One region of the Erwinia sp. HR93 genome, then DNA from elsewhere that is predicted to be linked to it. Evidence: riboswitches for the same ligand, from Rfam matches in the RefSeq annotation. Region 1 holds a riboswitch; the other holds the start of a gene.

Region 1 (4,555 bases):
ATGGCACTCAGATTGGTGGTTTCAAGATCCTCCTGGCCGAGATGAACCCCGTAGGCCTGGTGTTTTACCGCCAGCCGCCAGAAGTCGTTGATAAACAGGCGGGCGTGGTAACGGCGCCCCAATGCAATGGCGGCAACCACATCGGCCTCGGCTTCGTCATCGTGTTTATCTTTGATGCGCAGCTGGATAGTGCGCACGCCTGCCTCCAGCAGACGCGCGATCCACTCGACGCTGTCCACTACCGGATACAGCCCCAGTCGAAAAGGGACGCGAGGGAAATCAGGCTGGTACATTATGCCTCCTTTTTTTTGAGGTAAATTTCGCCGCCTCTGGCGCGGAAGTTCTCTGACATATCCGCCATCCCAACTTCAATCGCCTGCGCGGCGGCGTAGTCTCGGACTTCCTGGCTGATTTTCATCGAGCAGAATTTCGGGCCGCACATAGAGCAGAAGTGTGCCACCTTGCCGGACTCCTGCGGCAGGGTTTCATCGTGATAGGCGCGGGCGGTGAACGGGTCGAGCGCGAGGTTAAACTGATCCTCCCAGCGGAATTCGAAGCGCGCCTTCGACATCGCGTTATCACGGATCTGCGCGCCCGGATGGCCTTTTGCCAAGTCTGCGGCGTGGGCGGCTATTTTGTAGGTAATAAGCCCTTGTTTTACATCTTCTTTATTAGGAAGGCCGAGGTGCTCTTTCGGCGTAACATAGCATAGCATTGCGCAGCCGAACCAGCCAATCATCGCCGCACCGATGCCGGAGGTGAAGTGGTCGTAACCCGGTGCGATATCGGTCGTCAGCGGCCCTAAGGTGTAGAACGGCGCTTCGTGGCAGTGCTCCTGCTCCTCGGTCATGTTGCGGCGGATCATTTGCATTGGCACGTGGCCCGGACCTTCAATCATTACCTGCACGTCATATTCCCAGGCGATTTTGGTCAGTTCACCCAGCGTATGCAGTTCGGCAAACTGTGCTTCGTCATTGGCATCGCGGATTGACCCCGGCCGCAGGCCGTCGCCCAGTGACAGCGATACGTCATAGGCGGCGCAGATTTCGCAGATCTCGCGGAAATGTTCATAGAGGAAGTTTTCCTGATGGTGGGACAGGCACCACTTCGCCATAATCGAACCACCGCGCGAGACGATACCGGTCAGGCGTTTGGCGGTCATTGGCACATAGCGCAACAGCACGCCTGCGTGTATGGTGAAGTAGTCTACGCCCTGTTCGGCCTGCTCCAGCAGTGTGTCGCGGAAGGCCTCCCACGTCAGGTCTTCAGCGATCCCGTTGACCTTCTCCAGCGCCTGATAGATCGGCACGGTGCCGATCGGAACCGGGCTGTTGCGCAGGAGCCACTCGCGGGTTTCGTGAATATAGCGGCCTGTGGAAAGATCCATCACTGTGTCCGCGCCCCAGCGCGTGGACCAGACCAGTTTCTCCACCTCTTCTTCGATGGAAGAGGTGAGCGCGGAGTTACCAATATTGGCGTTAACCTTCACCAGGAAGTTGCGGCCAATAATCATTGGCTCCGATTCCGGGTGGTTGATATTGGCAGGGATGATGGCCCGGCCTGCCGCCACTTCGTCACGCACAAATTCCGGCGTGATGTTTTCCGGCAGTCGAGCGCCGAACCCTTCGCCCGGATGCTGGTGGCGCAATGCCTCGCTGCGGATGCGCTCGCGCCCCATGTTTTCACGGAGGGCGATGAACGCCATCTCCGGAGTAATCATACCCTGACGCGCATAGTGTAGCTGCGTAACGCATTTGCCCGGCTTAGCGCGCTTTGGCGTCAGCGGCCCGCTGAAACGCAGCGCGTCCAGACCGTCGTCGGCCAGGCGCGCTTTGGTATAAGCCGAACTGCGGTCAGGTAATTCTTCGCTGTCATTGCGGGCGTCAATCCACGCCTGACGCAGCTTCGCCAGCCCCTGTCGTACGTTGATCGCAATGTCCGGGTCGCCGTACGGGCCAGAGGTGTCGTATACCGGCACGGCTTCGTTGTCTTCAAACTGCGGCATCTCTTTGCTGCCGCCGATAAGCGTCGGGCTGAGCTGGATCTCGCGCATCGGAACGCGGATATCAGCCTGAGAGCCGGTGATGTAAATGCGTTTTGAGTTGGGGAAAGCGGTGCCTTCCAGAGTATCGATGAAGCGCTGGGCGTGTTCGCGCTGTTCGCGGCGGGTCAGTTTAGTTGCAGACATAGCTCATTCCAAAGGTGAAGGACGTGGCTTATCAGACGACGGATGAAGCAAGAGGAGATCGCCAGAAAGGCGATACAGCAGCAGTGTGACTCTTGTTCCCTTCGCGGGTATTAACCCGATCAGGTTCCGCGGATCCCGAATTAACGGTCTCAGCCTGCGTTTTCACAAACGCTGGGCACTCCGACAAGAAAAATCCCCCTCCGAAGAGGGGCAATAGATGTAAATTACTCGTTAACGATTAAGAACTCAAGCCGGCCGCGCGATGTTGTCTTCGCTGCTGGCCTTCAGGTCATTATTCAGCACGAGTACGATTAGCTTATCTTCCAGAGCGAACCGCGCCGCCAGCGCTTCGCCTAATTCAGACAGCACCGGCTGAAGAGCGTGAAAATTATCGTAGCCAATAACAGTTTCGAGATGTGTATCATAGTAATTCATGATTTGCTGAGTATTGGCCTCAAGTTGCGGCCAAATTTTACAGACGGTGGCCAGCGGTTTTTTGCCTTCCATTTCATGGATAATGCGTTCATAAATAGTGAAATGGCCGGTTGAAAGATAATCTACCAGTCCCTGGCAGAAATCATCGAGCGCTTTTTCATCCAGTGCAGCAATGCCGCTTTTGCCTGGAGTGAGGCCCGCCAGGTTGTAATAAGCGACTAACAACTGCTTTCGCGCGAGCAACCAGCGATTAATAAACGCATTGCCATCGCCAACGCGCGCCTTCAGGTTCTTAAGTTGGTTAAGCATAGTTGACTCCGTGGGTGAAAGGATAAAACGACAGATTGATCTAATTGTGTAACTTTAATGTTAATAAGTTGCCAGCAATGTAGAGGTCTTACAAGAGGTTATGGAACAAATATCAGAAAAAACGGCTCGCGGCTGGTGGATAGTCAGTCATCAGCAAAAAATATGGTTGCCTGGCGGGGACTTACCTTATGGCGAAGCGAAACAGTTTGAGCTGGCAGATTACCCCGCAATGCTCATTGGTCACTGGCAGCACGAGCCTGTATGGTTGATAGAGCGACAGCAGCCGCAGGAGATGGGATCTTTGCGTCAGTTATTAGACGGCGATAGCGGCCTGTTTCAACTTGCCGGGCGCGGTGTGCAGCTTGCAGAGTTCCGACGCTCTCATGTCTTCTGTGGATATTGCGGTCATAAAATGCGCCCCAGTGCCGAGGAATGGGCCATGTTATGCGATAGTTGCCATCAGCGTTATTACCCGCAAATCGCTCCCTGCATTATTGTGGCTATTCGTCGCGAAGATAAAATTTTACTGGCGCGCCATAATCGACACAATAAAAGCCCGCTCTATACCGTGCTGGCTGGTTTCGTTGAACCTGGTGAAACGTTAGAACAAACCGTTGCGCGGGAAGTTATGGAAGAGAGTGGTATCCGGATAACCAACCTGCGCTACGTTTCATCTCAGCCCTGGCCATTTCCTCATTCACTGATGGCGGCATATATGGCTGACTACGAAAGCGGTAAACTCACGATAGATCCCCATGAATTGATGGATGCCGGTTGGTATCGTTATGATGAGTTACCGCTGTTGCCACCGCCGGGAACCATCGCGCGCCGGCTTATTGAAGATACCGTCGCACTGTGTCGGGCAGAATATGAGTAGTCGTCTCTTTCTTTTATTCTCCCGCGCGATTTATTCGTCACTGCGCGGCGCTGCAACAGGCATAAGTTTATGTATACACTGGCGTCTCTGCCGCTGAAGGAAATGTAAAATGAGCGAATTAAAAAACGATCGGTATTTGCGCGCGCTGTTGCGCCAGCCGGTAGATGTGACGCCAGTGTGGATGATGAGACAGGCCGGACGTTATTTACCGGAATATAAAGCGACTCGCGCGCAGGCAGGCGATTTTATGTCGTTGTGCAAAAATGCGGAACTGGCCTGTGAAGTCACATTACAGCCACTGCGTCGGTATGCGCTGGATGCGGCCATCCTCTTTTCCGATATTTTAACCATCCCAGATGCGATGGGGCTGGGGCTATATTTTGAAGCGGGGGAAGGGCCGCGCTTTACATCACCGATAAAGAATAAAGCAGATATTGAGAAACTTCCTGTCCCCGATCCTGAGCAGGAGTTGGGGTATGTCATGAACGCGGTGCGCACAATTCGCCGGGAACTGCATGGCGAAGTGCCGCTGATTGGTTTTTCCGGCAGCCCGTGGACGCTGGCAACATATATGGTGGAAGGCGGAAGCAGTAAAGCATTTACCGTCATTAAGAAAATGATGTATGCCGATCCTGCGGCGCTACATTTGTTACTTGATAAGCTGGCGCAGAGCGTCACGCTGTATCTGAACGCGCAAATCCGTGCGGGCGCGCAGTCTGTGATGATTTTTGATACCTGGGGCGGCG
Region 2 (4,555 bases), 1.1 Mb from region 1:
TGATTAGCGCCACATCTTCATGATGCATCGCGCGCTGCCTTGCGCCACGCGGTATGCCGCGCCGAGCGCAATTTGCGCACGATAAGCAACCCGATGACGAAAGCCAAAAATAAACGGCGTGCTGCGTATCATAAACGAAAAAAGCCGGCGGTAATCTACCGTCGGCCGGTGAAAGTTGGGCACCAATACTCAGTCACACTTGATGTCCGCACCGGCTGTGCCTCAGCGCTCCCCCACCGTTGCGGCGGTTTAAGTCAGCCAGACAATGCCTTGCTTTCATCAGGACGTATTATTGCCTTAATATAGAGGAAGAAATATTGATAACTTTATGCGCGGGAGTTCCCCTTTTATGTCTTCGCCCCGGCTTCAGCAGCAGTTTATCCGCCTGTGGCAATACTGCGACGGAAAATCCCATAACACAACGCTCAGCGAACTGGCGCTTCTGCTTAACTGCTCACGGCGGCATATGCGCACGCTGCTTAACACCATGCAGGAAAACGGCTGGCTTAGCTGGCAGGCGGAGCCAGGGAGAGGTAAACGCTCACGTCTAACGTTTTTGAGCACCGGGCCGGCGCTCCAGCGCGAGCGTGCCGAAGACCTGCTGGAACAGGATAGAATTGACCAACTGGTGCAGCTTGTAGGCAATAAAGACGCGGTGCGGCAGATGATCGCGGCGCATCTGGGGCGCAGCTTTCGTCAGGGCAGGCATATTTTACGCATTCTGTACTATCGCCCGCTGCAGAATTTGCTGCCCGGCAGCGCCCTGCGCCGTTCGGAAACGCATATTGTGCGCCAACTGTTTAACGGACTTACGCGTATAAATGAGGAAAACGGGGAAGCCGAACCGGATATCGCCCATCACTGGCAGCAAATCAGCGCGCTGCACTGGCGCTTTTATTTACGCCCAGGCATCCGTTTTCATCACGGGCGAGAACTGGATATGCAGGATGTGTTATCTACGCTTGGGCGCGCCTGTACATTACCGCTCTACGCGCACATCGCCCGCATTCATTCGCCAACGGCGTGGACCCTGGATATCCATTTACACCAGCCCGACGGCTGGCTGCCGTGGTTAATGGGGCACGTTAGCGCGATGGTTTTGCCGCAGGAGTGGCCCACGATTGCGGATTTCGCGCGCAAACCTATTGGCACTGGCCCGTATGCCGTAGCCCGCAACAGCTCCAGCCAGCTAAAAATCCACGCCTTCGACGACTATTTCGGCTATCGGGCGCTGATCGATGAAGTTAACTTTTGGGTGCTTCCGGAAATTAGCGATGATTTAAGCTGCGGCGTGCAGCTTGACGGCGGCAGAGAAACGGATGAGCCTTCCATGGAGAGCCGGCTGGAAGAAGGCTGTTACTATCTTCTGTTCGATGCGCGCTCTGCCACCGGCGCCAGCCTCGCCGCGCGCCGGTGGATAGCCCATATTCTGTCGCCGGTGCGGCTGATTGCCGAGGCCGGCGAACAATATCAGCGCTACTGGTTTCCCGCGTGGGGCCTTATCCCCCGCTGGCATCACGCCGTTATGCACCAGGCGGTAGAAAAGCCGGAAGGCCTGTCGCGTATACGGTTGACTTTCTATCGCGAACACGCCGAACACCATATTTTAAGCGATATTATGAGCGCGCTATTAGCAAAGCATCAAGTGACGCTTGAGGTACAGGAAGTGGATTACGACGCCTGGCATCGCGGCGATGTCGTCAGCGATCTCTGGCTCAACAGCGCTAATTTTACGCTGCCGCTTAACTTTTCTCTGTTTGCACATCTATATGAACTGCCGCTATTGCAGCGCTGCATTCCCGGAGCCTGGAAAGAAGAAGCGCGCCAGTGGCGGGCGGGCGAGTTGCCGCTGCCGGAATGGTGCAAACAGTTGCTGGCCGAAGGCGCTATTTTGCCGCTTATCCATCACTGGCTAATGCTGCAGGGCAGCCGCAGCATGCGGGGCGTGCGCATGAATACGCTGGGCTGGTTCGATTTTAAATCCGCCTGGTTTTCACCACCGGAATCATAGCCCTTTCGCGATTGTCACAAAGTTATTACAATGCGCCTTGCTCAACGGGGTGCCGCAACACTTTTGCGCGCTGAGATAACACCCGTCGAACCTGATCCGGATAACGCCGGCGAAGGGATTTGAGGCTACTCAAACTCCTTTGCCCCATCTTGCTAAGTATGGAGCGCAAAGTGTTAAAAAAACTGCTATTTCTCCTGACAATCGTCACACTGCCCGTCGCGGCCAAACCTCAGCTTACCGTATACACTTACAGCGCTTTTGCCGCAGAATGGGGCCCTGGACCCGCCGTCAAAAAAGCCTTTGAGGCCCGCTGCGACTGCACATTGAAATTCGTCGCGCTGGAAGACGGCGTGTCTCTGTTTAATCGCCTGAAAATGGAAGGAAAACGCGGTCGCGCCGATGTCGCGCTGGGGCTGGACAATAACCTGCTCGACGCCGCGCGCCAGAGCGGCCTGTTTGCTTCCAGCGGCGTAGATCCCCATGGGCTAACCCTGCCCGGCGGCTGGCATGATGATATCTTTCTTCCCTATGATTACGGCTGGTTCGCCTTCGTTTATGACAAAACGCGTCTGAAAAATCCACCGTCCAGCCTGCACGAGCTTATCGACAGCCCCCAGCGCTGGCGCGTTATTCTGCAGGACCCTCGCACCAGCACGCCCGGGCTGGGAATGCTGTTATGGATGCAAAAAGTGTGGGGCGATAAAGCCCCGCAGGCGTGGCAAAAACTGGCGCGTAAAACCGTCACCGTCACCAAAGGCTGGAGCGAAGCCTACGGGTTATTCCTGAAAGGCGAAGCGGATATGGTGCTAAGTTACACCACCTCTCCGGCCTATCACCTCATTGAAGAACACAGCGGTCGGTATGCCGCCGCCGCCTTCAGCGAAGGGCACTATCTACAGGTAGAAGTCGCCGCACAGCTGGCATCCAGCAAACAGCCTGAACTTGCCCGTCAGTTCATGCGCTTCATCCTGACGCCTGATTTCCAGAAGACAATCCCGACCGGTAACTGGATGTACCCGGTTACCGATATCGCCCTGCCAGAAGGATTCCAGTCCCTGAAGCGCCCGACCACGACGCTGGAGTATTCTCCCCAGCAGGTTAACCAGCAGCGCGCCGCGTGGATTCAGGCATGGCAACGCGCCGTCAGCCGCTAATTCCGGGCTGGCTGGCATCGGGGATTTGCGCTGCCGGGCTGATTATGCTGGTCGCTATTGCGGCTCTGGGCGCGCTATGCGCGGCAGCACCGAACCTGGATATTCAGGCGCTTTGGCATGACAGCTATCTGTGGCACATCGTGCGTTTTTCATTCTGGCAGGCGCTGCTCTCAACGCTGCTCTCAGTGGCTCCCGCGGTGCCGGTGGCGCGGGCGCTTTACCGCCGCCGCTTTCCCGGGCGTCGGCTGTTGATACAACTGTGCGCCATGACGCTGGTATTACCCGTGCTGGTCACCGTATTCGGGATTCTGTCGGTCTATGGCCATCAGGGCTGGCTGGCGCAGATTCTGAGTTTCTTTGGCATTCAATGGCGCCTTCCTGTTTATGGATTAACGGGCATCCTGCTGGCGCACATTTTTTTCAATTTGCCGATGGCGACGCGCCTGTTACTTCTGGCGCTGGAAAGTATCCCACCTCAACAGCGGCAGCTTGCGGCACAGCTTAATATGCGCGGCTGGGCGTTTTTCCGGTTTATTGAATGGCCGCAGCTGAAGCGTCGGCTGCCGCCCGCCGCCGCCCTGATATTTATGCTGTGTTTCGCCAGTTTCGCCGTTGTGCTAACGCTGGGCGGCGGCCCGCGCGCCACTACTATTGAGCTGGCCATCTGGCAGGCTCTTAGCTACGACTTCGATCCCGGGCGCGCCGCGCTGCTGGCGCTGCTGCAAATACTTTGCTGTTTGGGGCTGGTTGCTTTGGGCCAATATTTGGGCCGTTCAGTGAGTAATGAGCGCGGCATTGCCGCTTACTGGCGAGACCCGCAGGACGCGGGCATAAGCCGCCTATGGGATGCCATCATTATCTTGCTGATGCTACTGCTGATACTGCCTCCGCTGCTTGCGGTTGTATTTGACGGGCTGCGCGGCGCACTGTTACCCGCCCTGAGTCATCCGGCTCTGTGGCAGGCGACATGGACCTCATTGCGCATCGCGGTCGCCGCAGCAATCGTATGCCTGGGCCTGACCCTGATGCTCCTGTGGAGCGCCAGAGAGCTGCGCCTGCGCCGACATCCGCTGGCGGGGCAAACGCTGGAAATGAGCGGCATGCTAATACTGGCGATGCCGGGTATCGTGCTGGCGACCGGTTTTTTCCTGCTGCTCACGAATAGCATCGGTTTACCGGACTCCGCGGACGGCGTAGTGATTATGGCGAATGCACTGATGGCGACGCCCTACGCGCTTAAAGTGCTGGAAGCGCCGATGCGCGATGCGGCGGCGCGCTACGGGCCACTGTGCGCCTCACTGGGGCTACGCGGCCCGCGTCGCCTGTGGATAGTGGAAATGCGCGCCCTGCGTCGCCCGTTATCTCAGGCGCTCGCTTTCGCCTGCGTGCT

Evidence for each region. A riboswitch is a leader RNA that binds a small molecule or an ion and turns the genes downstream of it on or off. The one in region 1 is predicted to bind thiamine pyrophosphate.
Region 2: it holds a riboswitch for thiamine pyrophosphate, as region 1 does, so the genes downstream of both, thiB (thiamine ABC transporter substrate binding subunit) here and thiC (phosphomethylpyrimidine synthase ThiC) in region 1, are expected to answer to the same signal.

What each region holds. Positions count from the first base shown of each region.
Region 1 covers NZ_JAXUDP010000001.1:371,139-375,693, reverse strand. The annotation lists gene thiE (thiamine phosphate synthase) at 1-293, opposite strand, end outside; gene thiC (phosphomethylpyrimidine synthase ThiC) at 293-2,188, opposite strand; TPP riboswitch at 2,268-2,381, opposite strand; gene rsd (sigma D regulator) at 2,435-2,932, opposite strand; gene nudC (NAD(+) diphosphatase) at 3,033-3,809, shown strand; gene hemE (uroporphyrinogen decarboxylase) at 3,919-4,555, shown strand, end outside.
Region 2 covers NZ_JAXUDP010000001.1:1,505,523-1,510,077, reverse strand. The annotation lists gene sgrR (HTH-type transcriptional regulator SgrR) at 350-2,011, shown strand; TPP riboswitch at 2,047-2,147, shown strand; gene thiB (thiamine ABC transporter substrate binding subunit) at 2,182-3,165, shown strand; gene thiP (thiamine/thiamine pyrophosphate ABC transporter permease ThiP) at 3,141-4,555, shown strand, end outside.